Regions from separate parts of the Mesorhizobium sp. LNJC391B00 genome, predicted to be linked through region 3. Evidence: riboswitches for the same ligand, from Rfam matches in the RefSeq annotation. Region 3 holds a riboswitch; each other region holds the start of a gene.

Region 1 (10,142 bases), on a different contig from region 3:
GGCGACGAGGATGCCCTGGGCACCGGATGCGACGCAATCGTCATATTGCGACAGCTGCTTGGGCAGCGCGTCATAGCCGCCAGCCTGCAGGACCGTCACTTTGACACCCAGGCGCTTTGCTTCCTCAACGATACCGTAGTCGACCGAGACCCAATAGCTGTCCTTGAGGTGCGGAAACAAGACGCACAGGTTCCAAGGCTTCTCGGCCTTTTCCAGCGGCACATAGTCGAGTGCCTCGACTTTTTTCAGATCGCCGCCCTTGGCCGAGTTGATCTTGAAGGGCCACCAATCCTTGGCCTGGGCGGCGTTGGGCAGGACGGCCACGCCGGTGACGAAAGCCGCCGCGAGCATGGATCGGAAAGCGTGATTCTTGGTCATGTGATTCCCCATTTTCGTGTGTTCCCGGGTCCGGAGCCGGCGATTTCGCCGGCTCCGCGGTCTGCCTTGGGAGCAGAGGCTTGCTGGCGGATCGTAGTACCGTCTAGGCGAGTTCGCCTTCAGGGCCATCCGCGCCGTTGTTCATTTTCACAGTGCTACCGTACTACTTATAAGTTATAAGTCAATAGGGTTTTCATTAGCCGGTGCTCAGCCGGGAAGGTGTCTTCAATCGCGGTTTCGCTGCCTCGACCGGGATCACAATCCATTTGACGAAAGGCGAGGTCGGAGACAGCAGCCATGCAACTGGCCTCGGCGATGTGGGCTTCCTCGCGACCGACCGGTATGCGGCTTGTCGATCGAGTTGCCTGACATCAAGCGCCGGCGAATAAGTCAAAGCGGTCAGCGTGGCCTTCGAATACAGAGCCATTGGTCAGCAGCCGCACTTCGCTATCGACCAAATCGTCATAGGGTCTTTAGGGAGGAGATGTGCCCAGTGCATTCGCGTGCTGCAACAGCCGCGCTGAACCGCACCGCAGCGTGCCATAACACGCTGCGGTCGGATGATTGTTGAAATGACGGTTCCCGCGCACGACCGTGCCGCTTTCCAACTTCTCTCGTCTGGCGCTTGCCAGCCTGAGTTGTTCCTAGAGGTCGGCGCCCGGATTGCGGGTGTTGTCTTGCGACTTCATTCTCCCGGCAGCCGGGCAAAGGCCCGCAACGTGGAGGCTTCTAAATGGAACGCGGGTTCCCGATGCTTAGTGGGTGGTGCTGCTGAGCAGGGGCAGGGCAGCACAGCCCCCGCCGGCAAGCCGTCGCGGCCGGTTCCCTTGATGGCGTGCCGGCGCAAGTCCCGCGTCACCAGGCTCGTAAATCGCGATGCACGTCCAGCCATTGCGACATGGTTTTGCCAGCTGAGAGGCCGATCCCGTGTGCGGCGAACAGTCGAAACACTGATTGGTCGGTGTGCGTTCTTGGCGTATTGTGCAGCACTTCTGGCATTACTGGCCTTGCGGGGGTGACGAGTCGGTCATGCGACAGTATGGATGTCCCTATCGGAATAGCCGGTCCGCCTTATCGGTCGTCACACCCGCATATTGCTCCGCTTCTAGGGAACACCCCATCACGCGAGGAAAGACATGGCCACATGCGCAGTATCGCCAATCTAGCCGTTGGGCCGACGGCCCGGCGCTTGGGCCAGTCCACCGGCTTTAACCTGCGTCACAACTTGATCCACTGATCCTAGGTGACGACAACGTTGTTCGTCATGATTTGATGGGGCGGGGATTGGCCCAAAAGCGAGCCCCCCAAACTGTGCGGTTGCCAAATACGCAATGGAGTGAATTGGAATGATCATCGTAACAGGCGCCACGCACGGGATTGGGCGGGCCTGCGTGGAGAAACTTGCGTCTGCCGGTTCCAGAGTGGTGGCGACCGGCCGAGATGCAGAAGCGGGCGCGGCGCTCGAACGCGCCAATCACGGTGTCACGTTCGTTGCCGGTGACATCATCCGTGAAGACGATTGCCGCCGTGTCGTCGACCGTGCGCTTGAACTTGGCAACGGCCGGCTCGCGGGGCTCGTGAACAATGCCGGCATGTCGAAGCGCATTGCCTTCGCCACCGCCACCCAGGACGATTGGGATGAGATCCTTGCGGTTAATGCACGCAGCGTCTTTTTCTTCATCCGTCATGCGCTGGACGGCTTGCGGCTCGGGAGGGGTTCAGTCGTCAACATGGCCAGCATCGCCGGAAAGACGGGCGAAGAAGGGCTCGCTGCCTACTGCGCCTCAAAGGCCGCGGTCATCGGGCTGACGCAGGCACTCGCGCTGGAGTTCGGCGAGGAGATCCGCTTCAACGCTGTCTGCCCCGGCCAGATCGAAACACGCATGATGGGCAACATCATAAGCGATGCACTGCGCAAGAAGCAGCTCGAACTGCGGATCCCTGCCAACCGCTTCGGTGCCCCTGAAGAGATCGCTGATGTGGTCGCTTGGTTACTTTCGAATCAATCGAGCTATGTCAACGGCACGGTCGTGACTGTAGACGGCGGGGAAACAGCCGGCCTGCGCACACCGCGCGTCGCGCAGATCGATGGTGCTTAGGGCAATTCAGCTCAGCCGGAGCCGCGCTCGTCGAAATAGCGCAGAAAACCATGTGAGCCTCGCTGGATGTCGTTCTCGATCGCTTCGCGGGCCCTCTTCCTGTCGCCAGCCCTCAAGGCCTCGATGAGATGGTCATGTTCTTCCGCGCCGGTGTACCCGCGCGGAATTTCCCGATCGTAAACGTTAAGGATTGGACCCATCGAGGCCCACATGCTTTCGATCTGTCCGATCAGCATCGGCATACGCGACAGGCGGTAGACGCCGAAGTGGAAAGCGCGATTGGAGGATCGCGCTTCCTTGATATTACCGGCCTTATGGCTCTCTACAAATGAGGCGCGGAAGGTCTCAAGCTGTTCGAGATCGGCGGGGGCAAAATGGTCGGCAGCGTGTTCTGCCGCAAGCCCTTCAAGTGCCACGCGGATCAGCTTGATCTGAATGTAGCGGGCGCGGCTGAGGTCTGGCACCGCGGCGAACCTGCCGGAGCGCAACTCGAGCGCCTGCTCGCTGACGAGCCGCAGACAGGCTTCGCGCACCGGCGTAATGCTGGTTCCGAGCTGCTCGGCAAGATCCTGCATAAGGAGACGATCGCCCGGCGCGAAATTGCCGATGATCAAGCCATCCCGCACCTTGCTGTAAATCCGCGCGGACAGGCTGCCCATCTCCTCGGGCTGCATCTTCATAGGGCCCATGGGACTCCCCTCGTCTCTGCTGCAGATGTACGGAAATGTCGATTGACGCGTTTCACTACGTTTATAAGTTATAATCGCTGCCTATATTTTGTTACTCAGCGGCAGACAAGTACGTGCACGTTAATTGTCTGCAGCAAACATGTCGGTTTTCATAATTATTTGTGAAATTTTGTTTCATATAAAAACAAGGAGACCCTTCTTTTCCGATTCTGACAATGGAATGTGACGACAGAAAAAGGCGCGATCTCATCTGCGTGGCATGAGTTGGTGTGCGAGAGATGATGACATCTGAAGGAGCCGGGAAGCTTACATGTCAATTTCCAGTCTGATGGGCAGAAATTTCCGATTCTGAGGCGACTCCGAACCGGCTGGACCGACGATGACGTCGGCACCGTCAAGATGATCCGGCAGGCCAGCAAGTCCAAAAGCTGCGTATGGCGTTTGCAGAGCGTTTCGCCGCCGAAGGGCTTCAAGGGCTGTTGCGCGACAAGACGCGGCCCTCGCGCATTGCGGCTCTCGGGCCGAAAGCCCGCCGAGCGCAGCTCTGACAAGGCCGCGACAGGAATCGAACGACGACTGGCCAGAATTATGAAATCCCTTGCGACACTATGCAATTTCAAACATTTCAGTAACAAATAGATTTAACATTCTCTTCACTTGCACTTTGGGGCGCGTTACCCGAATTAGCTGGAGCGGCCGAAACCCCCGCAAGATCAAGCGCGTAGTCGAAATCCAATCTTGCTGGTGCTTGTCGAGGGATGCGACGCGATGGGCCGGCGCAGGTGCGCTGTGAAGCAGCACTGAGCGCGCCGAAAAACGGCTTCCCAACAGGAGATTGATTTGGATTATGTGCAGTATTTCGCCGGAAGAATCGAGCAACTCAAAGGCCGTGGCGGGTATCGTGAATTTGCCGATCTGGAGCGTCAGTCTGGCAACTTCCCAAAGGCCTGGCTCAATAGGCCCGACGGCCGAAAAGAGATAACCATTTGGTGCACTAATGATTATCTCGGTATGGGGCAGCACCCCAAAGTGCTATCGGCAATGAAGCGCGCCATCGATGCCAACGGCGCAGGATCGGGAGGATCCCGCAACATTGGTGGCACCAACCATTATCACGTGTTGCTCGAGCGGGAGCTTGCAGGTTTCCACAATAAGGAAGCAGGATTGATTTTTGTTTCCGGCTTCAGCTCAAACGATTCATCATTGAGTACATTGGCATCTTTGATGCCGGACACAATTATTTTTTCTGACGAGCACAACCACGCTTCAATTATTAGTGGATGCCGCAACAGCCGGGCCGAAAAGCGCGTCTTCCGGCATAACGACGTTGCGCATTTGCGGGAGCTTCTGCGCAGTGTAAATCCTGCAAGACCCAAGATCATTGTTTTTGAATCGGTATATTCAATGGACGGTGACATTTCACCGATCAAAGATATCTGTGACATGGCGGACGAATTTGGCGCAATGACGTTTCTGGATGAAGTTCATGCATCGGGAATGTACGGTCCGAAAGGCGCCGGCATTGCCGCGGAACTTGGCATCATGGATCGTCCAACCATCATCGAAGGAACGCTAGGTAAGGCGTTCGGCTCGATGGGGGGTTATGTGACCGGACCTGCCTCCATTGTTGATAGCATACGAAGCTTCTCGATCGGTTTCATTTTCACCACGGCGCTTGCGCCAGCCCTAGCGGCTGGTGCGCTGGCAGCGCTGCGCCATCTTCGCGATTCAGATTCAGAACGAATTGATCTGCACCGGAAAACGAAACTTTTAGTCGGACTGCTGAAAGAGGCGGGCATCCCCGTCATGCCGACCCGAAGCCACATCATTCCTGTGCTTATTGGTGATCCATTCCGTTGCAAGGAAGCGTCCCGCCAGCTTCTAGATCAGCATGGAATATACGTTCAGCCAATTCTGGCGCCGAGTGTTCCGGTGGGAACCGAGCGGTTCAGGGTGACGGTTACGCCTGCCCATAGTACGACAGATATTCGGACGTTCGTCGATGCGCTCAGGCAGGTTCTGCAGCGGGACAATCTTGGCAAGGCTGCCTAATGTAAATGCTGGGAACGACAGGGCGCGCAGCCTCAGACCTGATTATATCAGCCGGGCTCGCCGAGGTGGAAGCGGCGGTCCGCGATCCGGTTCTGACGCCCGATCGCATCTTCGAATGTCAACGGAAAGCAGTTCCGTAACCCGCAATGACAGCTTTCGCGATCTTAAATGATGTGACTCCATGATTGAATGGGGCCGTTTGACGACTCGCTGCTTACACATCGGGCCGGTTCCAGATTCAGGGCTCACCATGAGCCGGTATGACCAGAGCGCATGTTCTTGTGCTGCGAGTTTGATGTGGCTTGGCGTGCCTACCCGAGGGGTAGGTCACGCCCAGGCCCACGGGATCACACACCAACCCCAGCTAACCTGGTTTGAACGGAGCAAGCCTCCGACGCCGCCCTAATCAACAACGCTGCAACAGATCCTTCAAATCAATTTACAAGATTTTTACAACCGTCAGTCGTTGACAATGGTACGGCACCGCGAGTCTGAGGTCCGGCACGGCCATAAAAGTGACGCCGGTACCCTCGGACCGCCGCCAGCACGCAACATCGGGATTAACAGCAATGGTAAGAAGAAGAGCGCTCATATTGGTCGAAGGCCATAGGGGTACTGGTCAGCTATACGTCCAAGCGGCTCAGTGTCTTGGTCTTCATCCAATTACTCTGACGGCTGATCCACCTCGGTACGACTATCTTTCGGCGGAAAACGTTGAGGCAATCCGTGTCGACACTGGCAATCTCGAAGCGTTGGTCCGCGAATCTTCGCGGCTGCGTGCTACCCACGACATTGCTGGCATTACTGGCTTTGCCGGGGACCATGAATCGATCTATGCGACAGTTGGCAAGCTTTGCCGGCATTTCGATCTACCGGGACCGAACCCTGAATCGATTGAACGAAGCTGCGACAAATTCAAGCAACGCCAACTCCTCGCGCAGGCCGGCGTTCCAATACCGGCTTATCGGTTGGCAACGAATGCGGCGGAGGTAGAAAGCTCGGCTGCAGAGATCGGCCTGCCCGTGATTCTTAAGCCGGCAGTAGGCAGCGGCAGCATCGGTGTCCGATTGTGCCGCAGCCTCGAAGACGTAGCCGAACATACGACCTATCTATTGGGCGGAAAGCACATATGGCGGTCTACACCGAAAATACTCGTCGAAGAATTCGCACAGGGCCCGTTCTATAGCATTAATGTTATGGGGAATGAGGTCGTTGCGATTTGCGCCAATGACTTTGGTCCCCTCCCCCATTTCGTCATACGTGAGGTGACATATCCGGCCCTGCTAACCGATCAGGAGCGTGAGCGCATCGCCGATGTTTCGCTGAGCTGTTTGCGGGCTCTCGGCCTTGGCTGGGGGCCAACTAACATTGAACTCCGGTGCACGAAACGCGGTCCAGTTGTCATTGAAGTCAATCCGCGTCTTAGTGGCGCGCCCGACCCTCAACTGGTCCAGTTAGCTTACGGTGTCGACCTCGTCACCGAGCACATCAAGCTTGTCATTGGCGAGGAATGGGATCTGCGCAAAAAGCATTCACATACTGCGGCCGCGCGATTCCTGCTTCCTGATCAAGATGGCACCCTGGACTGGATTGGTGGCGACACTCAGGCAGCTGCTATATCAGGTGTGGCCGAGGTCAAATTGAATGTTGAACCCAAGACACCGATCGTCAGGAAGGGGGATTTCCGAGACTGGATTGGACATGTCATTGCCACTTCGCCCAGCCGTGCTGAAACCGAGGGCGCCCTTCAGCGAGCGGTCGACTTGATCGATTGGTCGATCACCCCTTTTCCGGCGACAATAGGAGGTGATCGAGAGCACGATGTTTGTGGGGCGTTCGGGCGGCCCACCAGTTCTGTTCCGATCAGGCATTGACGGCTTAAGATCCTTGAAACGCAGCAGTTCCGTCTACGTCAATGTCACATCAAGTTTGACGAGGCAAATGCAGCTTTGGCCACACCTGCCCTATCTCCCGCGGAACTTCTCCGCGACCCGTGGCGAGGCCGTCGGCCCAATTTGGGCCCAATTTGATTGCCGCCCACCGCCGCCGCAGGACGAACATGCGCTTGACAAGACAACCCCGGCCCGTTCAACCTGAGGCATTCACCAGGGGAGTCCCGGCAAGGGGCTGAGATACTGCTGGCTTTCGCGGCGCAGTGACCCGTTGAACCTGATCCAGTTCATACTGGCGTAGGGACGGTGCAAGCGCTTTGCGGGAGTTTACGCCCGAGGTCCTGTTTCGGCAGGTCGACAGAAGCGTCTTTTCATCCTTCCGGCACAGAACTGGGTCTCCAATGCAAGAGCAAAGGAGCCTCAAGATGAATGCCCTCACCCCCGCCGTCTCGACGGGACCGCTGCCCGCCTCGCGTAAGATCCACAAGCCGGGCGCTCTCCACCCACAGATCAGGGTGCCGATGCGCGAAATCTCCGTCCATCCGACAGCCGGCGAGCCGCCCGTTACCGTCTACGATCCGTCGGGCCCCTATACCGATCCGGCTGTCGAAACCAGCATCGAAAAGGGCCTCGCCCGGCTTCGCCACGAATGGATCTTGGCGCGCGGCGATGTCGAGGACTGTGACGGCCGCCATGTCCGGCCGGAGGACAACGGATTCGCGACGGGCGAACGCCTGACGCCGGAATTTCCCATCCGCCACCGACCGCTCAGGGCCAAAGCAGGCAAGGCGGTGACGCAGCTTGCCTATGCGCGCGCCGGCATCATCACACCCGAAATGGAGTTCGTTGCCATTCGCGAGAACCTTGGTCGCGAGATCCTGCGCGGCAAGCTTGAGCGCGACGGCGAGGCTTTCGGCGCGACGCTGCCCGATTTCGTCACGCCCGAATTCGTGCGTGACGAGGTGGCGCGCGGACGGGCGATCATTCCCGCCAACATCAACCATCCCGAGAGCGAGCCAATGATCATCGGCCGCAATTTCCTGGTCAAGATCAACGCCAATATCGGCAACTCCGCCGTCACATCGTCGATGGCGGAAGAGGTCGAAAAGATGGTGTGGGCGATCCGCTGGGGCGCCGATACGGTGATGGACCTGTCGACCGGCCGCAACATCCACAACATCCGCGACTGGATCGTGCGCAACGCGCCGGTGCCGATCGGCACGGTGCCGCTCTACCAGGCGCTCGAAAAGGTCGGCGGCATTGCCGAGGATCTGACCTGGGAGGTCTACCGCGACACGCTGATCGAACAGGCCGAGCAAGGCGTCGACTATTTCACCATCCACGCCGGCGTGCGGCTGCATTACATCCCGCTGACCGTCGACCGGGTGACGGGTATCGTCTCGCGCGGCGGCTCAATCATGGCCAAATGGTGCCTGCACCATCACCGGGAAAGCTTCCTCTACGAGCACTTCGCCGAGATCTGCGAGATCGCCAGAGCCTACGACGTCTCCTTCTCGCTCGGCGACGGCCTTCGTCCAGGCTCGATCGCCGATGCCAACGACGCGGCGCAGTTCGCCGAGCTGGAAACGCTCGGCGAGCTGACGCAGATCGCCTGGGCGAAGGATTGCCAAGTGATGATCGAGGGGCCTGGCCACGTGCCGATGCACAAAATCAAGGCGAACATGGACAAGCAACTCGCCGTCTGCGACGAGGCGCCGTTCTATACGCTCGGACCGCTGACGACCGACATCGCGCCGGGCTACGACCACATCACCTCAGGCATCGGCGCCGCGATGATCGGCTGGTTCGGCACCGCCATGCTCTGCTACGTCACGCCCAAGGAGCATCTCGGCCTTCCCGATCGCAGCGACGTCAAGATCGGCGTGATCACCTACAAGATAGCCGCCCACGCCGCCGACCTGGCGAAGGGCCATCCGGCAGCGAAAGTCAGGGATGATGCGCTTTCGCGCGCGCGCTTCGAGTTCCGCTGGGAGGACCAGTTCAACCTGTCGCTCGACCCGGAAACCGCGCGGTCCTTCCACGACCAGACCTTGCCCAAGGAGGCGCACAAGGTGGCGCATTTCTGCTCGATGTGCGGGCCGAAATTCTGCTCCATGCGTATCTCTCACGACATCCGCGCCGAGGCACAGAAAGAGGGCATGGCGGCGATGGCGGCGAAGTACCGCGAGGGCGGCGATCTCTACCTGCCGGCGGACGAGACCGGCGCACCGCTCATACCTCAGCCACGTGAGCCATCATGAAGGTCTTGGTCAAAGGGGCCGGCGTTGCCGGCCTCACCGCCGCCTTCGAGTTCGCCGCACGCGGCGCGGTGGTTACCGTTGCCGAGACAAGGCCTGCCCTTGGCGGCAATGCGTCGTGGTTCGCCGGTGGCATGTTGGCGCCATGGTGCGAGCGTGAAAGCGCCGAGCAGCCGGTGCTGGATCTCGGACGCGACGCCGCCGACTGGTGGGACGCCGCAACGCCCGGCTTGGTAGCACGACGGGGAACTCTGGTCTTGGCCGCGCCGCGCGATGCGGGCGAGCTCGACCGGTTCGCCAGCCGCACGACGGGCTATCGGCGCGTCGAGGAAGATGAAATTGCCTTGCTGGAGCCCGACCTAGCCGGCCGCTTCCGCCGCGGATTGCTCTTCCCCGCTGAGGGCCATCTTGATCCGCGCCAGGCGATGGCAGCACTTCATGACAAGCTCGCGGCCATGGGTGTTGAATTCCACTTCGGCGCCGACGCCCGGCATGTTTTTGGTTTCGATCGTCAGATCGACTGTACGGGAATGGCGGCGCAAAATGACTGGCTGCGCGGCGTTCGCGGCGAAATGCTCACCCTGCGCACCCCTGATATCTCGCTGTCGCGCCCCGTCAGGCTGCTGCATCCGCGCTTTCCACTCTATGCAGTGCCGCGCACCGACCACCGTTTCATGGTTGGTGCGACGATGATTGAAAGCCAGTCCGTCGGACCGGTTACGGCGCGTTCGATGATGGAACTGCTGGGTACCGCCTATGCCCTCCACCCGGCCC
Region 2 (10,142 bases), on a different contig from region 3:
CCGACCAGCGGATCGACATTGCGCACCCGCACGATGCCGCCGGTCGCGGTGTAGCCGTCATTGGAGACCTCGTAGACGCGCCGCGCCTCTTCGGTGCCGACGCTCAGCCGCTTGCGGCCGAAGCGATCGTCCTTCAGCGCGAAATCATGGCCGATCTCGCGGCGGATGCGCACCTGCTCGGCTTCGCCCGCAGGCAATTTCGGCGGTTTGGCTTTCTGCGCGGTTTTTTTGCTCATCGGGGGATCCTTGTGGGATTGGGTTGTTGAGCCGGAAGGTTGAGATCCTTCGCGCCCCCCTCTGCCCTGCCGGGCATCTCCCCCTCAAGGGGGGAGATTGGCAGCTTCGGTCACGTCGCTGACTTGCAACGCCGGCGATTGGCAAATGCGGTGGTGACATCTCCCCCCTTGAGGGGGAGATGGCCGGCAGGACAGAGGGGGGCGCTGTCCCGCCGGCTTTCGATCATTGGTGGGGTCGTCCGGAGGCGAGGAACGGAGCCCAGCCGCTCACACCACCTCCGCCACAGGCCGGTGGAAGCGCGCCTGGTGGTATTCGCAGTAGCTTTTCAGCGCCCTTGTGCGCAGGCCGCAGCACAGCATCTCGAGCCCCGGCCGGCTGCCGGGAGCATCGTTGTCGGGGTCTTCCTCCAGCGTCAGGTCGAGCGGCGCGCGGCAGCGGTCGAACAGGCAGTCGATGAAGCGCATGGCGGCGACATGCGGCTGACGCCCGAGCGAGGCAGGGCGCGGCGCCGGCACATTGAAGCGGTAGATTTCGCCGTCCACCACCAGCCGTCCTTCACCCGGGATCGAGGGCGCCGGACGGGCTGGCAACAGAGGCCTGGCCGATGGCTGACGGGTCGGTTTGGCGGCCGGTTTGACCGGCGCGGCCTGCTTCGAAACTCCTACTTCCCTTACGGGCTTGCTTGGCTGCGCCGGCGGATTCCTCTTGGCGGTATTCTCGTTTGCCGCAGTCTTCCCCGTCGCATTCTTCCTCGGTCGGCCGCCGGACCTGCCGCCTCTGGGGTTGGCGAAGCCGATGGTCTTCAACGCGCTGTTGCGGTGGACGATGCCGATGATGGAATTGCGCGAGACCGGACTGCCGCGCAGCGCCGTGAAGCGGACGGCGATCCCTGTGGCCGACAGGCCATCCCTCAGCCAGACGGCGATCTCCTGCAATTCGGTGTCGGTATAGGCAGTCATGTCGGTATCCATTGATTGCGCGCGCAAAGGCCGAGCGCCGGCCCCGAGGGCCCACGGGAAAAAATCAGAGCGGATGGTCGGTGCGGTCAGCCGATACTGGCGGCCGGCAGCGAGCCGGCGAGATGCCGCAAGGCGGCTTCGGCGGCCGCTTTGGTGAGGGCGGAAACCGCCCTGCCCGTCAGCCGGTCGAACAGGATGACGGTGCCATCTTCCGTGCGGATGCAGGAAATACCCTGCCCGCCGGAGACAGCCCTTGGCGCACCGGCGGCGCCATGGGCTGAAGAGGTGGCCGGAGCCGGGAGAGGAGCGGCTCCGGCCGTTCCGGTCGATCGGGGGGACGACGGTTCGACCGGATCCGGGGCAGAAGCCCCGGTTTGCGTCCGGACCGGGGAGGAGGACAGCCCGGACGATGGGAGAAAGCTGAGGATGTCTGCGGAAACGCTTGCGATTTGTTCGATCATGCGCTAAGCGTACGATATGTACGAAACGTACGCAAGCGAAATCGTACATATTGGACGATAAATTTCAGGCAATTTGTACGATGCAGGAACCGAGGCACAGATTGCAGCAGGCGCGGGCGGAGGCGGGCTATGCCTCGCCGAGCGACGCTGCGCGGGCATTGCGCGACATCAACAAGAACACGCTGATCAGTCACGAGAACGGTAACCGGCCGCTGTCGCGCAAGGCGGCGGAGAAATACGGCCGCCTGTTCGGCGTCGATCCCGGCTGGCTCTTGTTCAACGGCGACGGCGGCAGCCTTTCGGGTGGCCATTTCGGCTTTGACGAGTCGGGCCGGCAGATCCCGATGCCGTCGCTGGCCACCGTCGACGTGCCCATCGTCTCATGGATCAGCGCCGGCGAACTCGGCAGCCAGGACATGGTGGTCAATCTCAGCGACTATCCGACCATCCCCACCACCGATCTGGAGCAGGGCCAATGGATTGCGCTACGCGTCGACGGCCCGTCGATGAACAAGATCTCGCCACCGGATTCGATCATCTTCGTCAACCTCAGGGACAAGCGGCTGGTGACCAATGGCTGCTACGTCATTTCGGACGAATCCGGCCAGGCCACCTACAAGCGTTACCGCCCCAACGAGAACCCGCCCTTCCAGCCGGCCTCCTACATGGACATCCCGCCGCCGGCGCTCGAAGGCGCCATCACCATCATCGGCCGGGTGAAGCGCTCGATGATCGATATGTGAGGGAGAAGGCGGTGAGGCGCAATCTCCCCCCTCGAGGGGGAGATGGCCGGCAGGCCAGAGGGGGTCGCACGCGTAAGGCGCTGACGTCCTCTGTCCGCGATAGGAAGTCGCGTCAGGACGTACCGACCCCCTCTGTCGCCTTCGGCGACATCTCCCGAGGGGGGAGATTACGCGCCCAAAAACTCGTTCGTAAAATACCCCCCGAAATCCGGCCGCTCTTTCAGCCCCTTGCCATCGGCGTCAAGCAGAATGCCGGCCCTGAAGAGGTAGGTTCCGATCGCCTCGATCTTGGCCTTGTCGATGGTGCCGATGACGCCGGCCTGGCTTCTGAGGAAGTGCCCGTCGACGAGCATCTTCAGCGAAGCGTGGATCAGCGCCGGGTCGGTCAGCGCGTCCTTGTTGGACGCGATCAGCAGGTCGCCAGCCTCTTGCGCATGATCGACCGCAAACTGATAGCCACGGCGCGTCGCCTCGAGAAAGGATGACGCCGCCTTTGGATTTGCCTGGAGATAGGCATCACTGGAGGCGATCAAGGTGGTGTGCTCGTCGGGCACGCCGTAGTCGGCGTAGCGGAAGCCGCGCTGCCTGACGCCTTTCAACTCGGCAGCGACGCCTTCCCAGGTCGAGACCTCCAGCGTGAAGTCGACCGAGCCGTTGGCCAGCGCCTCATAGGCCGAGGTGCCTAATGTCACCGTCTCGAAAACGCCCTTGCCGCCATCGTGGCGGATGATGGTCGAGATCAGCGTGTTTTCCCAGGCGCTGCCGAAGCCGCCATAGGTCAGACCGTCGAGATTCCTGGGACTCTTGATCTCGCCGCGATCCGCGTTGAAGACCAACCGGCCGGTCTCCTGCTGGACCACGGCGTAGACCGCCTTGAGATCGGCGCCGGCAGCCCGCTGGGTGAACAGGCCGACGCCGGCAATGCCGAAATCGGCGATGCGGTTGGCGACCAGCGTGCCGGCGCCAGTATCGCCATAGGGCAGGATCTCAACATCGAGCCCGGCCTCGTGGTAGAACCCTTTGTCGCGGGCAACGAACAGGCCGACATGGTTGGTGTTGACCGTCCAGTCGAGCGCGACGGTGATTTTTTGCGCAGCCGCATGAGCGCGCGAGGCCAGCGGCAATCCGGCGGCCAGCGTCAGCAGCAAAGCCTGCCGGCGTGTGAATTCGGTCATGAAAAACTCCTTTGAGCGGTCTGCGGAAACAAGCCCCGGTCAGTCCCGGGATTGAGCAGCGTGTCGAGGATGTCGGCTTCGAGCGCGGCGGCCTGGCGCGCGGCATCGCTGCCGGTGGTGCGCGGGCGCGGCAGCGGCACGGCAATCTCGCCGATGATGCGGGCCGGCCGCGCCGACATCAGATAGATTCGATCGGAGAGGTAGACGGCTTCGCGCACGTCATGGGTGATCAGCAGCGCGGTCCAGCGGTGGCGCTGCCACATGCCTTCCAGCCAGCGCTGCATACCCGCGCGGGTCAGTGCATCCAGCGCGCCAAAGGGCTCGTCGAGCAGCAGCATGTCGCGCTGCTGCACCACGGTGCGCAAAAGGGCGGCGCGCTGGCGCATGCCGCCGGAAAGCTCGGCCGGCCAGGCGCGCTCGAAACCGGCAAGGCCGAACTCAGCGAACAATGGCGCAACGGACGCGCGCGCCTCGCGGCGCTTCATGCCCTGCACCTCCAGCCCCAGCGTCACATTGTCGATGACGCGTCGCCACGGCATCAGCGCGTCGCGCTGCGGCATGAAGGCGAAGGGGCTGCCCTGCAATGGCGCGCCGTCGAAGCGCATGTCGCCCTCGCCTTTCAGCGCGCCGGTCAGCAACTGGAACAGCGTCGACTTGCCGGCGCCGGAAGGGCCGAGGATGGAGACGAACTCGCCGGCCGCGACATGAAGCGAAATGCCGGCGAGCACCTCAAGCGCGCCGAAGTTCTTCCTGATGTCCCGGAGTTCGAGCCGCGTCATTGACGGTTCTCTTCTGCAGCTTCAACCTTGCCGTCGCGGCTTTCGCTCCCTGCATTCTCCCAAGGCATGGCGAAGCGCTGGACGAGCACCGCAATGGCGAACAAGACAAGCGTGAGCGCGGCGCTGACGGCGACCGCGGCGAGCACCAGATCGGGCCGAAAGTTGTTCTTGGCATTGAGCATGTAGATGCCCAGCCCCTTCGCCGCCCCCGCATATTCGGCGAAGATCGCGCCGACGACGGCGTAGGTGATGGAGATGCGCAGCCCGGCGAAGAAATAGGGCAGCGCCGAAGGCAGGCGCGCCAGCCAGAAGATGCGCCAGCGCCCTGCCCCCATGGTGGCGAGCATCTGCGAAATCGCCTTGCTGGTCGCGGCAAAACCCTCGACCAGCGCCACCATCATCGGGAAGAAGGTAACGAGCGCCACAAGCAGGATTTTTGGCATCAGCCCGAAGCCGAACCACAGCACGATGAGCGGCGCGATCGCGACCAGCGGCAAGGTCTGGCTGACGATCAGCAGCGGAAACAGCGCGCGGCGCAGCGGGGCCAAGAAATCGACCAGCGCCGAAAGCACGAAGGCAGCGACCAACGAGCAGGCGAAGCCGGCTGATGTGGCGCGGATGGTGGGCAGCGTGTTGTCGGCAAGGGCGGCGCGATGCTCCCAGGCCTGCTGCAGCACGCGCGACGGCGCCGGCAGCATGGTGGGCGCAGCGCCACCATAGCGGGCGTAGAGCTCCCACGCCGCGAGGAGCAGGGCGGAGGCGCAGGCGGCGGGGATGGTCTTGGCGATGGCTGCGGCTAATCTCCCCCCTCGAGGGGGAGATGTCGCCGAAGGCGACAGAGGGGGTCGTCTCGCATAGAGCGCCCACGCCTTGCCGATGCGAAAAGGACGTCGGCGCTCCACGCGCTGGGACCCCCTCTGGCCTGCCGGCCATCTCCTGCTCGAGGGGGGAGATTCGTGGGCATCGCGGTCTTCGCCAATCGCCAATGGCTCCCCTCCTCTTTGTGCTGAGGTGTCAGAGGCATCTCCTCCACGCAATGGGTCAGATAAACCAGCCACGGCAATATCCTCGAGGAACGACGCTTGAGCCGCGGCTCAGACGGCGCTCGGGCTGTTCGCCGAGATCGTGATGTCGAGGGTGACGTGGCCGGCGCCGGGGCCGAAGCGGCAGAAGGCCTCGTTGAGCGTGGCAAACACCGCACCGGCATCGCCACGCAATTTGGTGCAGAAGTTCTTTGAGCGCTCAAAGACGCCGGACTGTTTCAGGAAATCGATGCAGCCGTAGATCTCGTCCATATGGTCGCCCGTGCCCATAACGTAGAGCGAGAACTGCGCCGCCACCGGCTGGCCGGTCGACGGCGTGGCCTGGACAGCGCGGATCGCGGCGATCTTGCGCTCGTCCAGCGGAATGGCGGGGCCGCCGGTCTCGTCGGAGCGGCAGATCGGATCGTCGGGCTCGCCCGGACAGCCGCGCGAGACCGCCGCCGAAAGCACGCAGTGCTTGCCGCTTTTGGCCGCCGCGACGAACAGGTCGCGCATGGCGGGAAACAGCACCTCGGGCGGCCCGACCATAAGGGTCGAGATGTCATCGGTTTCGATCCGCAGCCGGTCGCGCCAGGGATCGAGCGCGCCGAGCGCGCCGAGGATGACGCCGACGAAATCGTCGGTCATGGGATAAAGGGAAATCTGTGCGCCTGAAAACATCGCCCGCCTCGCTCCGCTGGTATTATCCAGATCAGCTTTAGGGTCCGAAGGCTTGCCGCCCTCATCTCAGCCCCGACCATACGGAGCACCCCTGTGGATGAGCGGGTTAAAGCATTGTTCGCGACAGTGGGGAAGCCGTTTGTTGAAGGCACTGCGGCAAAGTGTTTTGGGCCAGACGGGCCGGGCGCCCGGGCGTTCAGAGCGACTCGTCAGTTCGTTGCGTTATAAGATTTCCACGAATTTCTTATAACTGCGTTGAAATTCAAGCTGATAAACGTAATTATAAGAAAACGGCAGAGCCTCCGCGCAGCCCTTACGGTTTCTGGATTTCCTTATCCGCGACCCCATCCGAACTGTGCTGCTGCATCGCTCGGGCTTGCCTGTGCTGGTCCCCTCGCCCCAGCGCTACGCCATCCACAAGCTGATCGTCGCCTCGCGACGCGGGCCGAGCGCTGGCGCCAAGCGGGAGAAGGATCTCCATCAAGCGCGCCTGCTGACCCAAGCGCTCGAAGCCACGCGTCGCCAGGACGACCTTGCCTTCGCCTTCATGGAAGCGTGGGAGAGGGGCGAAAACTGGCGCGAGACGATCCGGGGCGGCTTGAACCTGTTCGACGCCGCCACGAGGGAAACAGTCAACACCATCCTGGGGAAATCCCTCCGCGAAATTGGTGCGACTGCTGAAGGATTCACGATGCGGGATTAGCTGAAGCGACCGCTGCTATATTCATTTCCATCGTCCCAATCGTACGAAATTGGCTTGACGCTCATTCGTACATAAAGTACGATATCTCTTTTCGCAGAGAGGAATGTCCTTGAGCACAGCGAACCATGTTGCCTTCGCCGATCTCTCTCGTCCTTTGCTGTCACCCCCGTCGTTGCCGCCGCCTTTATTGCCGCCCCCTATGTTGCCCTTGTCATTCGATCAGTGCGAACGCCTCGCCGGGGCCTGGCGAATGGCCAGCCAGGACATCGCCGACGACATCCGCTTCATCCGCCAATATCTGAAAGTCGTTGCCGAGAAGGACGAGAGGCTGTCGACCGGCACCCTTGTTCACAGCCGCGCCTATGTCGAGGCCTGCGCCGGCTGGCTGCCACAGACCGTGACGCGCTATCTGCGCCACCTGCGCCAGATCACCGAATGCGAACTGGCCATGACAGCTGCCGGTATTCGCTTTGCGCTGTCGAGTTATGCCTGGGAGGCATGAGGGCGCCTGTCGCCAAACACAAGGAATTGCGCTGCCCATCGCAGGCGCAATTCGTCAGGTTGAGAGGCTCGGGCGCGCCTGAACGGCGGGCGCCAAGGATGGCCCGGCCAGCGAATTCCGGCCTTGCTTTATTTCGACTGGCCTTATTTCGATTTGGCTCTGCCGGAATTTGCGGCGGCAGGCTTCGCTGCCTTTGGCTTGGCGGCTGCCTTGGCGGGCTTGGCGTCAGCTTTCTTCGCCGCCTTTTTTGGCTTGGCGACCGCGCCATCGACTTCAGCCGTGGCCTGCTCCCAGTGTTCCTGATGCGCGCCTTCAGGCCGGCCGGCCTTTTCCCAAATCTCGTGCGCGCGCTGGCGAATGCGGTCCTGTTTGTCGTCCGTCACTTAAGCCTCCGTGGTTGGGTCCGGTCGGTTGGTCCAGATTCCACGAAAACATTAGCCGAAAATTCGGCCGGCGTCTTGAGTGACGAGACATCTCAGCGCGGGTCGGAAATCACCGCAACGCCGAGCAGCGCCGCTTTCTTGACGATCAGCCCCGCGAGGTCGGCATCCGAACGATCGGTGCCGGTGCGCTCCCGCAGGAGCGCGATCGCTTCCTTCATCGATAACAGCGCCGTGTTGCGCTCGGCCAGCAACTTGTCGCAACACGCCGCAACATTGGCGGAGTTCGGGGTCTCGACATGCGGCAACATGGCAATTCTCCTTTCATCATCTTCGTCATTCGGCCCTGCCGCCCTTTTAGGAAGAACGACAGGGCCGTATCACCGATGAATGGTTAGGTTGTCGAGCGTTACTCGACCACCTCGACAATCCTGCGCGTGCTGGGGTCGACCAACACGGTATGGTTGTCGACGACGGCGTATCTGTACTGAACGTCGGGAACCTCCTGCAGCTCGACAGTGTCAGGCAAGGCAGTGCCGACATTCAATTCGACGCCGAGCAGATTGACCGAGGCAAGCGGATGTTTCTTTACGTACTGGTGCACGACCGTGCGCTGTTCCGGGGTGATGATCACCTGCTGCTGTGCCGGCTGCGTGACGATGACCTCGTCGGCGGCGGCAATGCCGATACCAGCGATCATGGCGAGCCCGGCGACGGCGGGAATAAGGATGGTTTTCATCTTCGTCTCCTGTCGTTGTTGGCGAGCTCCGCCGTGTTCCCGCATGAGGCGAAAACAGCGCAGATCGAGGTGGCGGGCTCCTGGAGGCAAACGCAGCCGGTACGGTCTTGTTCCGCAAGCGGAGACTAAATTGATCGGCTTCCCGGTCATGCCAGCAGAACCCGCACCCGCAAGATTCGCATTGAAGCACAATCCCTCAGGAGACCTTCGACGTGGATGATGCACGGCTCCAAATTCCGGTGGCGATCGCGGCCGGCGCCGGCATTGATCCGGTGACCGCGTCGCCCGGCCAAGACCGGAACCGACCGCCTTCGTGCCACGCCGTGAAGTTTCAAGCAAAGGTCATTGCTTCGGCGGCTGCCCAGGCACCTCGCCAGGCTTGATCACCGGCGTCTTGCCCTGGTCCGGCGGCGGCTGCGTCATACCCTGGTCACCACTGGGCGGCGGCTGCAGCACGCCGCCGCAGGGACCGAGCGTGCTGGTCGATTCGCCGCCGCCATTGCCGACCGGCGGCTTCTGACCATCGTCCTGAGGCTGCGCCTGGCAAGGCGCGGCAGGGCCGTGCTGGTCGCCATTGTCCTGCGCAGCCGCCGGGTCGGCCAGCGCCAGGAGCAGCACGCATGGGATGAGGGGGAAAGTCTTCATGGTCCAGCTCCTCTGGATTCATCTCCTTGGCAAAGCAGACTAGTCCTTGGCAAAGCAGACTGGCGGCAATTGGTTCCACGGAGATGGAGTGGTTGCCGGAACCTGACAGCCGGGAAGTGAGTTCCACCTTCTCGACGCAAAGCCGCCCGGAGGAGGCAATCATGGAAGAACGAAACAGAAAACCCAATGACGAGGTCGAGGCGCCACCGAGCAAAAACGATGCCCGCGACAGGATCGCCAATGACGAGGTGGAAGCGCCGACGCCGCGCCGGCAGGATTGGGATGCGCTGCGTGGCGCAACGGTCCTGCCCGACGGAGCAGATGAGGAAAGCCTGCCGGACACCACCGGTGTCGAGAAGGAAGGCGAATTGCCCGAGGAGGATGACGACAACCCCTACCAGGACAGTGACGATGCCTTGCCCGACGACGCCGAGGAAGCCGCCATTGGTCACGACCTGGCGAGGCGCGGCGGCCCGTTCGACGAGGTGTAAGGCAGCGACCGCGGACTTTCGAGAGGTTTCCCGGGACGTCCACGCCGTCACCAGTTGGACCAAGGATGAGCTGAAGGCGATGCCGGAGCATCGCGATATTTCGAAGGATCCGGCTGGCCGGATCCTTCGTTTAAGGCGCCTTGGCGGTTTGGCTTAGCCCTTGTGGTCAAGGGCTGGACGGCAACAATCTCGGCACCTTCGACAGCCGAGAAGCAGCCGAGAAGCACAAGGCGAAGCCCAATATTCAAGCGCCGTCGAGGCCGCTCGCCTGAAATCTTCAAAGTGCGCAAGAAATCCCCGCCGCGGGCGGTGCAGACACGCTCCAGCATCGCAACGCTGCGAACCGGGCCATCGCCCGCCGGCACTTGAGTGCCGACGGGCTCTGACCTTCAGTTCGACCCGGGATCGCCGAGCGCCTCGGTGACGAAGGACGCCGCGATCAGGTCGTCGGCGTCGAGGCATAGGGAGCCTTCGACACCCCCCATGATGGCCGCGACCTTCTGGAAGGTCTGCATCTCGTGTTCAGTAACGCTGGCGTCTCGCATCCTGGCTTTCAGATCGGCGATGCGTCGGCCCAGTGAGGCCGACGTTCCGATTTCTCTGTTCGACATGGTGGCCTGCTCCT
Region 3 (10,142 bases):
GCCTTGCGGTCGTCGAGCCGGGTGCCGCCGCGCTGCGCCAGCATGTCGGAATAGCCACCGGCATATTCGATCCAGCGGCCGCCTCCGTCCGGGGCGATGATGCTGGTGACGGTGCGGTCGAGGAAGTCGCGGTCGTGGCTGACCAGGATGACCGTGCCGGCAAAGCCGGCGACAAGTTCCTGCAACAGTTCCAGCGTCTCCATGTCGAGATCGTTGGTCGGCTCGTCGAGCACCAGAAGGTTGGCCGGCCGCGCCAGAACACGCGCCAGGAGCAGCCGCGCCCGTTCGCCGCCGGACAGCTCGCGCACCGGGGTGCGCGCCTGTTCCGGCTTGAACAGGAAATCCTTCATGTAGGACACGACATGGCGCTGCTCGCCATTGATGACGAGGTTTTCGCCGCGCCCGTCCGTGAGATACTGCGCCAGGGTCTCGGCCGGATCGACCGCCTCGCGCTCCTGGTCGAGCCTGGCGATTTCCAGATTGGTGCCGAGCCGCACCGAGCCGGCATCGGGCTTCATCTCGCCGGTAAGCATCTTCAACAGCGTCGTCTTGCCGGCGCCGTTCGGCCCGACAAGGCCGACGCGATCGCCGCGCTGGATGCGGGTCGAGAAGCCCTTGACCACGGTCAGGTCGCCAAAACTCTTCTCGATGTTCTTGGCCTCGATCACCAGCTTGCCGGATTCGGCGGCGTCGCTGGCCACCATGGTGGCCGAGCCCTCGGCGCCGCGATGGCCGCGAAAACGCTGGCGCATGGTCTGCAGTTCGCCCAGGCGGCGCATGTTGCGCTTGCGGCGAGCCGTCACGCCATAGCGCAGCCAATGCTCCTCGCGCACGATCTGGCGGCCGAGCTTGTGCTGTTCGCGCTCTTCCTCTTCCAGCACAAGGTCGCGCCATTCCTCGAAATGGCCAAAGCCCTTGTCGAGGCGGCGGGTCTGGCCACGGTCGAGCCAGACAGTGGCGCGCGAGACGCGTTCGAGGAAGCGACGGTCGTGCGAGATGACGATCAGCGCCGAAGACGTCCGGACGAGCTCCTCTTCCAGCCATTCGATGATCGACAAATCGAGATGGTTGGTCGGCTCGTCAAGCAGCAGAATATCGGGTTCGGGCGCCATGACGCGGGCAAGTGCTGCGCGGCGCGCCTCGCCACCGGAGAGATCGTTGGGGTTCTCCGTGCCGGCGAGGCCGAGATGCTCCATCAGATATGTGGCGCGGTAGGGATCGTCGGCAGGCCCAAGCCCGGCCTCGACATAGGCACGCACATTGGCAAAGCCGTCCATGTCGGGCATTTGCGGGAGATAGCGCACCGTTGCCGAAGGCTGGCGGAAGACCTCGCCGTCTTGCGGCTCGATCAGACCGGCGGCAATCTTCAGGAGCGTCGACTTGCCGGAGCCGTTGCGGCCGACGAGCGCGATCTTGTCACCGGCGGACGCCGTCAGTTCGGCGCCATCGAGCAGCGGCGTGCCGCCAAAGGTCAGTCTTATGCCGTCGAGGTTGAGAAGGGGCGGGGCCATGTCAGCTTTCAGGCAAGGGGTAGGGGTGGGCGAGCAGCAGCGCGCGGCCATGGCCGAGCTCAATTTCGAGGCCGCCCCCGGTCTTGTTGGACTTGACCTCGTTCGAGATGGTCAGCGACGAGCCGAACACGACCTCGACATGGTCGAGCGGCCACTTCGCGCCGGACACGGTGAGGCCCGAAAGATCGGAAAAGCCGAGCACCGAAAACAGCGTTCCGTCGGCATAGTCGAAGCCGGCCTTGCCGGGCAGCAAAGGGGCGCCTTCCTGCGCTCCGCTGGTCAACAGCACTTTTGTGCCTGTCTCTGCCAGTTGAAGGCTGAGCGCCAGATGCAGGAAGGCGTGGTCGGCGCGCTTGCCGCCGAAAGCGCCGGCCAGCACCAGGCTGGTGGCGCCGCGTTCCAATGCCGCCGCGATCGCCAGTTCGCCATCGGTCTTGTCCTTTTCGGGAGGAAACACCTCCCGCGGCACGGCGGCGAGATCGGCAGGCAGGTCCGCCGGCACAGAATCGAAATCGCCGACCCACAGCTCCGGCATCAGGCCGATCAGGCGGCAATGACCGATGCCGGCGTCGGCGGCGATGACGCGCGTGCCCGCGACCTGGCGGTCGAGCCGCGGCGTGCGGACGAGATCGCCGCCAAGCAGGATGGTGAATGTGCTCATATCCGCTGGCCCTTACCAGCCCCGCCGACGAAACGGAAGGCCGAGCGGCACCGTCACTCTTTGTTGGAGCATGATCTTTTTCCGGAAACGGATTCCACTTTCCGGGATCATGCTCGGGCAAACTTCCGCTTGCGTGGCACCTTGGCCGGGCCTATGTGTCGAAACGCTCTAACGGGGTGCCGGACGCGATCTTCGCGGACCGGCTGAGAGGCAGTCTCGCCAACCCGCTGAACCTGATCCGGTTTGTACCGGCGGAGGGATTAGACGCTTCGGACAGCCCGACGCCTCAATTCCTTTCAACACGAATGAAGGAGGCGCCGATGCGCATTTTTTTGTCCCGTCTTGTCCCAGCGCTGGGGCTTGCTGTTTCGCTACTGGCAAGCCCTGCGTGCGCGCAGGAAAAACTCACGATCTATACCTATGAGAGTTTCACTGCCGACTGGGGTCCAGGCCCCCAGGTGAAGAAGGAATTCGAGGCCGAGTGCGGCTGCAGCGTCGACTTCGTCTCGGTCGCCGACGGCGTCGCGCTGCTCAACCGCGTCAAGCTCGAAGGTGCCTCGACCAAAGCAGATATCGTGCTTGGCCTCGACACCAACCTCACCGCGGAAGCCAAGGCTTCCGGCCTGTTTGTCCGACATGGCGCGGTGGCTGAAAACAACGTGCCGGGCGGCTGGAGCGACGACACTTTCGTGCCCTATGATTATGGTTATTTCGCCGTCGTCTACGACACCGAAAAGCTGAAGAGCCCGCCGAAGAGCCTGAAGGAACTGGTCGAGGGCGATGCCGCCGACAAGATCGTCATCCAGGATCCGAGGACGTCGACGCCGGGCCTCGGCCTGCTGCTGTGGGTCAAGTCGGTCTATGGCGACAAGGCGCCGGAAGCCTGGGCGAAACTCAAGGGCAAAGTGCTGACGGTGACGCCTGGCTGGAGCGAGGCCTATGGCCTGTTCACCAAGGGCGAGGCGCCGATGGTGCTTTCCTATACGACGTCGCCGGCCTACCACATGGTGGCCGAGAACACCGGGCGCTTCCAGGCGGCGTCGTTCGAGGAGGGCGAGTATCTGCAGGTCGAGGTCGCCGGCATCACCACCACGGGCGCGAAGAGCCCGCTGGCGGCGAAGTTCCTGGCCTTCATGACCGGGCCGAAATTCCAGGATGTCATTCCGGAGACCAACTGGATGTTCCCGGCCGGGAAAACCGACAAGCCGCTCAATCCGGCTTTTGATAGGCTGGTCAAGCCGGCGAAGACCTTGCTGTTCAGCCCGGAAGAGGTCGCGGCAAATCGCAAGGCCTGGGTGGATGAATGGCTGGCGGTGATGAGCAAGTAGCTTTGGCTGTATGATCGAAAGATGAGTGCCCTACGGCGCCCCCCTCTGTCCTGCCGGACATCTCCCCCACGAGGGGGGAGATTGGCTATCGTCGGCGATTTCGCCAGTCGCCAAGGTTGCAGGAATAAGCGGGGCGCGGAAATAGCTGGTCTCCCCCCTTGTGGGGGAGATGTCCGGCAGGACAGAGGGGGGCGCGAAGGAACGCGACGCCCGGTAAAGAGTGCAACGCTCTGACCCCCGCATCACGGCCGGCATTGTCGCGCTTGCGGCAATCGCGCTGCTGATCGGTGGCGCCTTCGCCGGCCTTATCCGCGAAGGCGCGCACGACCTTTCCGGCGCCGCGTCCGCCTTTGACCTCTATCTCCTGCGCGTTGTCCGCTTCACGCTCTGGCAGGCTGCGCTCTCGATGCTGCTTTCCGTCGTACCGGCGCTGTTCGTCGCCCGCGCGCTGTCGCGGCATCCGCGCTTCTTCGGACGCGGCTTCATCCTGCAGCTGTTTACTGTGCCCCTTGCCTTGCCGGCGATTGTCGCAGCGCTGGGCATACTGGCGCTCTATGGCCGCGCCGGTTATTTCGCCGCGATCGGTGGCCAGAGCTGGCCCGACATCTATGGGCTGCCGGGCATCCTCGTCGCCCACGTCTTCTTCAACCTGCCGCTGGCCACCCGGCTGTTCCTCGAAGCGCTGGGCACGGTGCCGGCCGATCAATGGCGGCTGGCGAGCCAGCTCGGCATGGGGGCGAGGCCAGCCTTCCGGCTGATCGAGTGGCCGGTGCTGCGCGCCGCGCTGCCGGGCGTCGCGGGGCTTGTCTTCATGCTTTGCATCACCTCCTTCACCATCGTCCTGATCCTCGGCGGCGGGCCGGCGGCGACGACGCTGGAAGTCGCCATCTATCAGGCACTGCGTTTCGACTTCGATCCGGCGCGGGCGGTGACGCTGACGGTGCTGCAGATCGCGCTGACTTTTGCCGTCATGCCGGCGCTGACGCGGCTCGGCGCCAATGTGACCGGCGACGCCAATTTGCCTGTCGCGCCGCGCCGCTATCACTTGGCCGGCAAAGCAGAAACAGCGTTCAACGCCGTCCTGATCGTGCTCGCCTTGCTGTTCGTCGCCGGACCAATGGCGGCCACCGTCGCGTCCGGCCTCGACGCCGATCTCGGCCGGCTGGCGGGCGAGAGTGCCGTGCGTCAGGCGACCCTGACCAGCGCCGGTCTCGCCCTCTCGGCGGCGCTACTTTCGGTGGCGCTGTCGCTGTCGCTGATCATGGCTCGGCGGGCACTGTCGCTGCGCCGCCGGTCCAGTGCCCGTTCATTGCTCGAACATGCCACCGACACCGGCGCCGGCTTCGTCCTCGTCGTGCCGCCCATTGTCATCGGCGCCGGCTGGTTTCTCCTGCTGCGCACGGTCAGCGATGTCTTTGCCATCGCTCCGGTCATGGTCGTCACCGTCAATGCGGTGATGGCGATGCCCTTTGCCATCCGCGCGATGCGCCCGGCCTATGATGCGGCGAGCGAGCGCCACGAAAAGCTGTGCGCGCAGCTCGGCATTGCGGGCTGGAACCGGCTGCTTCTGGTCGACTGGCCATCGCTCCGGCGGCCGCTGGCCACCGGCTTTGCCTTCGCCATGGCGCTGTCGCTCGGCGATCTCGGCGTCATCGCGCTGTTCGGCAGCGATTCGGTGCAGACCTTGCCCTATCTCCTGCTGGCGCGCATGGGCAGCTATCGCACGGCCGATGCTGCCGGGCTGGCTTTGCTGCTCGGGGCGGTCTGCCTTGCATTGGTGGTCGCGGCAGACTGGCTGGGACGGGGAGAGAGATCGTGACGTCCGCTGTGGAGAAAGGCACGACTGTCCGGCTGGACAAGGTCTCGTTCAGCTATGGCGAAACGTCATTCCTGTTCGATGTCGAATTCCATACATCTAAGATCACCGCCATCATGGGGGCAAGTGGTTCGGGCAAATCGACCTTGCTCAATCTGGTGGCTGGTTTCGAGACGCCGGAGTCCGGTCGCGTGCTGATCGGCGCCGCCGATGTCGGCGCCAAGCCGCCTTCGGCGCGGCCGGTGTCGATGGTATTCCAGGAAAACAATCTGTTTGCTCATCTCTCGGTGGAGAAGAATGTCGGGCTCGGCCGCTCGCCATCGCTCAACCTGACCGACGCCGATCGCGCCGCAATCGCCGAGGCGCTTGACCGCGTCGGCCTGGCCGGCAAGGAAATGCGCCTGCCGCGCGAACTCTCCGGCGGCGAAAGGCAGCGCGTGGCGCTCGCCCGCGTTCTGGTGCGCGACCGGCCGGTGCTGCTGCTCGACGAGCCGTTCGCTTCGCTCGGGCCAGCACTGCGCGACGACATGCTCGACCTGGTGGCCGGCGTTCATGCCGAGCGGGCGATGACGGTGCTGTTCGTCACGCATCAGCCGGAAGACGCTCGCCGTATCGGCGAGCAGATGGTTTTTCTGGACAATGGCAGGGTTGCCGCGACGGGACCTGCCGCCGATTTTTTCGACGGCACTGGCCCTGAAGCGTTTCGGCGCTATATCGGCGCAAGTTCGGGCGGATCACGCGATATTGCCCGGAAGCGGACATAATTTACGACCAAACCGGCTACAGGTGATGTGGCGCTTGCTTGCCATGGTCCAGTCGATGTGGCTAGGTCCGCTTAGTACTGGTCCGGCACGAGCCGTGATTTGCCCCTACAGCGCCGCACCCGGCCGGATGCGTAAACGCTGTAGGTTTTTTGATGTGTGCAGGATTGCCAACGAAACCGATTTTTCGCTGGCGCGGACCCCGGTCCAAATCATGCGCCGAGAGCTGAAGGAACGCCGTGCTGCCGACCGGCACTGACACTTTGAAACGCAGACCGCTGGTGCGCTTCCTCGCGCTGGCCGGCCTTGCCGTGGCGCTGGCCAGCTGCCAGATGTTCACGCCTCCCGAAGTGCAGGAATCCGGCTTCCAGCCTTCCGACAAGCCGATCACGGTCGACAATGTCGCCGCCAACAGCAAGCTTGCCGAACTGGCGAAGGCACAGCATCCGCGCATCCTTGCCACCTATGGCGGCGAATATTCCGATCCCAAGCTCGAGCGCATGGTGGCCAAGGTTGTCGGCAGCCTGACCGTGGTGTCGGCCAATCCGACCCAGACCTATCGCATCACCATCCTCAATTCGCCCAACGTCAACGCTTTCGCGCTGCCGGGTGGCTATCTCTACGTCACCCGCGGCCTGCTGGCGCTGGCCAATGATTCGGCCGAACTCGCCGCCGTCATCGCGCATGAGATGGGCCACGTCACCGCCAATCACGGTCTGCAGCGACAGCAGCTCGAGGCCGAGGAAGGCCTGGCGACCAAGGTGGTCTCCGATGTGCTGGGCGACAGCCCGACCGCCAAGCAGGCATTGATCCGCGGCAAGCTGAGGCTGGCGCAGTTCTCGCGCAACCAGGAGCTGGAGGCAGACGCCATCGGCATCAAGTCGATCGGCGAGGCGGGTTACGATCCCTATGCCGCCGGGCGTTTCCTGCAGTCGATGTCGGCCTACACCGATTTCCGCTCGATCAGCGGCGCCACCGACGCCAGCCTCGACTTCCTGGCCACGCACCCCAACACGCCGCAGCGAATTGATCTGGCGCAGCGCCACGCCCGCCAGTTCGGCGCGCCGGGCATCGGCACCCGCGACCGCGATTCCTTCCTGGCCGGGATAGACGGCCTGCTCTATGGCGACACGCCGGAAGAGGGCTATGTGCGCGGCCAGACCTTCCTGCATCCGGGCCTCGGCGTTTCGTTCACGGTGCCCGACGGCTTCATCATCGACAATTCGGCGGCGGCGGTGACGGCGACCGGTCCCGGCGACATGGCGATCCGCTTCGACGGTGTGTCGATCGACAAGGATCGTGCGCTGACCGACTACATCAGAAGCGGCTGGGTGGCCGGTCTCGACGAGACCAGTGTGCGCCAGGAGACGATCGACGGCAACCAGGCGGCGACCGCGCACGCCGGCGCCGATGGCTGGCAGTTCGACATTGCGGTGATCCGCGCCGGCGGTCAGGTCTACCGGCTTTTGACAGCGGCCCCCTCGGCCAGCACGACACTCGATCCGGTGGCACGCTCGGTCAGCGGTTCGTTCCGCGTGCTCAGCCCCGCCGAGAAGGCGGCACTGAAGCCGCTGCATATCCGCGTCGTCACGGTACAGGCCGGGCAGACGATGGGCACACTTTCGGCGCAGATGGTCGGCGTCGACCGCAAGCTCGATCTGTTCCGCGTGCTCAACGCGATGTCGCCGGGCGCCTCGGTTTCGGCCGGCGACAAGGTCAAGATCGTCACGGACAGATAGCGCCGGTCTTCGTCAGAAACCCCAGCCTTCGTAGTGCTTTTTTCTGAGATAACTTTTCTGAGATAACTCGGGGTACCCCGTTCCTGGCAATCTCAGGCCGCCATGAACTCCGGATTCTGCTTCACCAGCGCGAGCTTGAGCTTTTCCATGGCGCGGGCCTCGATCTGCCGGACACGCTCCTTGGAAATGCCGAGCGTCTCGCCAAGCGCCTCAAGCGTCGCACCTTCGTCGCTCAGCCGGCGCTCCTCGATGATCCTGAGTTCGCGGGCATTGAGCGCGCGGAGCGCCGTCTTCAGCCACATCAGGCGCCGTTCGACGTCGATGGTGTCGCCGGCGACCTCGTCAGGCAATGGATCGTCCGAAATCAGGAAGTCCATCCGCTCGGTGGTGCCAGCTTCGTCGGCGAGCGGTGCGTTGAGCGAAGAGTCAGGTGCTGAAAGCCTGGAATCCATCTTCGCGACATCGGCCTCGGAGACGCCTAGGGCTACCGAGACTTCGCGGTAGAGCGTGGCGTTGGAGATCGGCTCGGCGCCATTGGCAAGACGGGCGCGCAGGCGCCGCAGGTTGAAGAACAGCGCCTTTTGCGCCGAAGAGGTGCCGCCGCGAACGATCGACCAGTTGCGCAGGATGTAGTCCTGCATCGAAGCGCGGATCCACCATGTCGCATAGGTCGAGAAGCGCACCTCGCGCTCCGGCTCGAAACGCGCGGCTGCTTCCAGCAGCCCGACATGGCCCTCCTGGACCAGATCGCCGAGCGGCAGGCCGTAATGTCGGAATTTCGAAGCCATGGAGATGACCAGCCGCATATGGGCGACGGTAATCTGATGCAGCGCCTGCTGATCCTGGTCTTCCTTCCAGCGCAAGGCGAGAACATGTTCCTCATCGCGCTCGAGGTAGGGGGCTTTCATTGCCGTGCGGACCATGGTCCGTCCTGCCGTGTCTTCGATCATGCCGCGCTCCTGCTCCCGGACATTTTCGGACGGCCTGGCGGCCGTTATCTCTGTTTGACGCAATTCCGAAGGAAACCGCTTTCCCACTTTCCTGGAATTGCTTCGGGCCTAGCGCAGCCAAGGGTTCTTGAAATGGAAACGCGGCGCCCTACAACAAGCCATGAACGTGCCACACCGGGGATTGGTTCCGCCGCCGATGGCGGTTGTTTTGTGCGGTCCGACAGGGCGCATCGACACCGCAGATCGGGACTATTGGCACCGATCCGAGCTGCTTTGAGAATCTGATTTCTGGATCGCCGTTTTTTTGAAATCTGGTTCCTTATTTTGCTGCGCTGTATCTGTCAGTTTCCGGCTCTCACAAGCGCCGGACACCGGCCAAGGACGGGATCACATAGAAATGAAATGGCTCAATTCGCTCATCGTCGCCGGAACGCTTCAGGTTCTGGCTGTTACATCAGGCCATGCCGGCGCCAATCTCGACCAGATCAAGCAGGCCGGCACCCTCAAAGTCGGCACCGAAGGCACCTATGCGCCCTTCACCTATCATGATGCTTCCGGCGCGCTGGTCGGCTTCGACGTCGAGATCGCCAAGGCGATCGGCGACAAGCTCGGCGTCAAGGTCGAGTTCCTCGAAGGCAAATGGGACGGGCTGATCGCCGGCCTCGACGCCAACCGCTACGACGCCGTGATCAACGAGGTCGGCATCACCGACGCGCGCAAGGCCAAGTACGATTTCTCCGATCCTTACATCGCCTCCAAGGCCGTGCTGATCGTGCGCGGCGACAACACCGACATCAAGACCTTCGCCGACCTCAAGGGCAAGAAGTCGGCACAGTCGTTGACATCGAATTTCGGCAAGCTCGCCGAGACCAACGGCGCCGAACTCGTCGGCACCGACGGCTTCGACCAGTCGATCCAGCTGCTGCTCACCGGCCGCGCCGACGCCACCATCAATGACAGCCTGTCTTTCCTCGACTTCAAGAAGCACAAGCCGGACGCCAATGTGAAGATCGCCGCGCAGGAAGAGAACGCCGACTATTCCGGCGTCATCGTGCGCAAGGGTGATCCGGAGCTGGTCGCGGCGATCAATAAGGCGCTGGCCGACATCAAGGCCGACGGCACCTACAAGAGGATCGCCGATACCTATTTCGGCCAGGATGTCTCGCAGTAAAGACCATCTCCCGGCGGTTGCCGGCAATGACCAATAGCGGCGGGCCGTCTTTGACGGCTCGCCGTTTTTCGCATGATATGAGAAGCACACAATCGCACTGCCGTCACCGCGGCGGTCTGTGAAGGAGGAGCCGTTCGTGCCGCACTGGCTACACCTGATGCTGGACTCGTTGCCGACACTGCTGTGGGCGGCGTTGATCTTCACC

Evidence for each region. A riboswitch is a leader RNA that binds a small molecule or an ion and turns the genes downstream of it on or off. The one in region 3 is predicted to bind thiamine pyrophosphate.
Region 1: another riboswitch for thiamine pyrophosphate. It lies ahead of thiC (phosphomethylpyrimidine synthase ThiC); the one in region 3 lies ahead of thiB (thiamine ABC transporter substrate binding subunit).
Region 2: another riboswitch for thiamine pyrophosphate. It lies ahead of X750_RS147445 (YkoF family thiamine/hydroxymethylpyrimidine-binding protein); the one in region 3 lies ahead of thiB (thiamine ABC transporter substrate binding subunit).

Annotation. Positions count from the first base shown of each region.
Region 1 covers NZ_AYWI01000006.1:29,992-40,133, forward strand. Annotated here, with positions in the region: gene torT (TMAO reductase system periplasmic protein TorT) at 1-378, opposite strand, end outside; gene X750_RS149300 (SDR family oxidoreductase) at 1,725-2,477, shown strand; gene X750_RS149295 (FCD domain-containing protein) at 2,489-3,157, opposite strand; gene hemA (5-aminolevulinate synthase) at 4,007-5,218, shown strand; gene X750_RS149285 (acetyl-CoA carboxylase biotin carboxylase subunit family protein) at 5,788-7,092, shown strand; TPP riboswitch at 7,316-7,432, shown strand; gene thiC (phosphomethylpyrimidine synthase ThiC) at 7,536-9,371, shown strand; gene thiO (glycine oxidase ThiO) at 9,368-10,142, shown strand, end outside.
Region 2 covers NZ_AYWI01000006.1:481,545-491,686, forward strand. Annotated here, with positions in the region: gene X750_RS147480 (DUF6456 domain-containing protein) at 1-236, opposite strand, end outside; gene X750_RS147475 (GcrA cell cycle regulator) at 504-1,196, opposite strand; gene X750_RS147470 (hypothetical protein) at 1,283-1,657, opposite strand; gene X750_RS147465 (S24 family peptidase) at 1,738-2,400, shown strand; gene X750_RS147460 (ABC transporter substrate-binding protein) at 2,568-3,575, opposite strand; gene X750_RS147455 (ABC transporter ATP-binding protein) at 3,572-4,354, opposite strand; gene X750_RS147450 (ABC transporter permease) at 4,351-5,193, opposite strand; gene X750_RS147445 (YkoF family thiamine/hydroxymethylpyrimidine-binding protein) at 5,449-6,057, opposite strand; TPP riboswitch at 6,048-6,160, opposite strand; partial or broken gene X750_RS147440 (GSU2403 family nucleotidyltransferase fold protein) at 6,356-6,760, shown strand; gene X750_RS147435 (hypothetical protein) at 7,011-7,262, shown strand; gene X750_RS147430 (DUF2934 domain-containing protein) at 7,406-7,645, opposite strand; gene X750_RS147425 (hypothetical protein) at 7,738-7,953, opposite strand; gene X750_RS147420 (DUF1236 domain-containing protein) at 8,052-8,381, opposite strand; gene X750_RS147415 (hypothetical protein) at 8,724-9,026, opposite strand; gene X750_RS1000000164715 (hypothetical protein) at 9,188-9,517, shown strand; gene X750_RS147410 (hypothetical protein) at 9,907-10,128, opposite strand.
Region 3 covers NZ_AYWI01000011.1:1,556-11,697, forward strand. Annotated here, with positions in the region: gene X750_RS141665 (ABC-F family ATP-binding cassette domain-containing protein) at 1-1,511, opposite strand, end outside; gene X750_RS141660 (thiamine diphosphokinase) at 1,513-2,172, opposite strand; TPP riboswitch at 2,335-2,449, shown strand; gene thiB (thiamine ABC transporter substrate binding subunit) at 2,493-3,500, shown strand; gene thiP (thiamine/thiamine pyrophosphate ABC transporter permease) at 3,721-5,319, shown strand; gene thiQ (thiamine ABC transporter ATP-binding protein) at 5,316-6,080, shown strand; gene X750_RS141640 (M48 family metalloprotease) at 6,410-7,816, shown strand; gene X750_RS141635 (RNA polymerase factor sigma-32) at 7,909-8,766, opposite strand; gene X750_RS141630 (amino acid ABC transporter substrate-binding protein) at 9,164-9,937, shown strand; gene X750_RS141625 (amino acid ABC transporter permease) at 10,074-10,142, shown strand, end outside.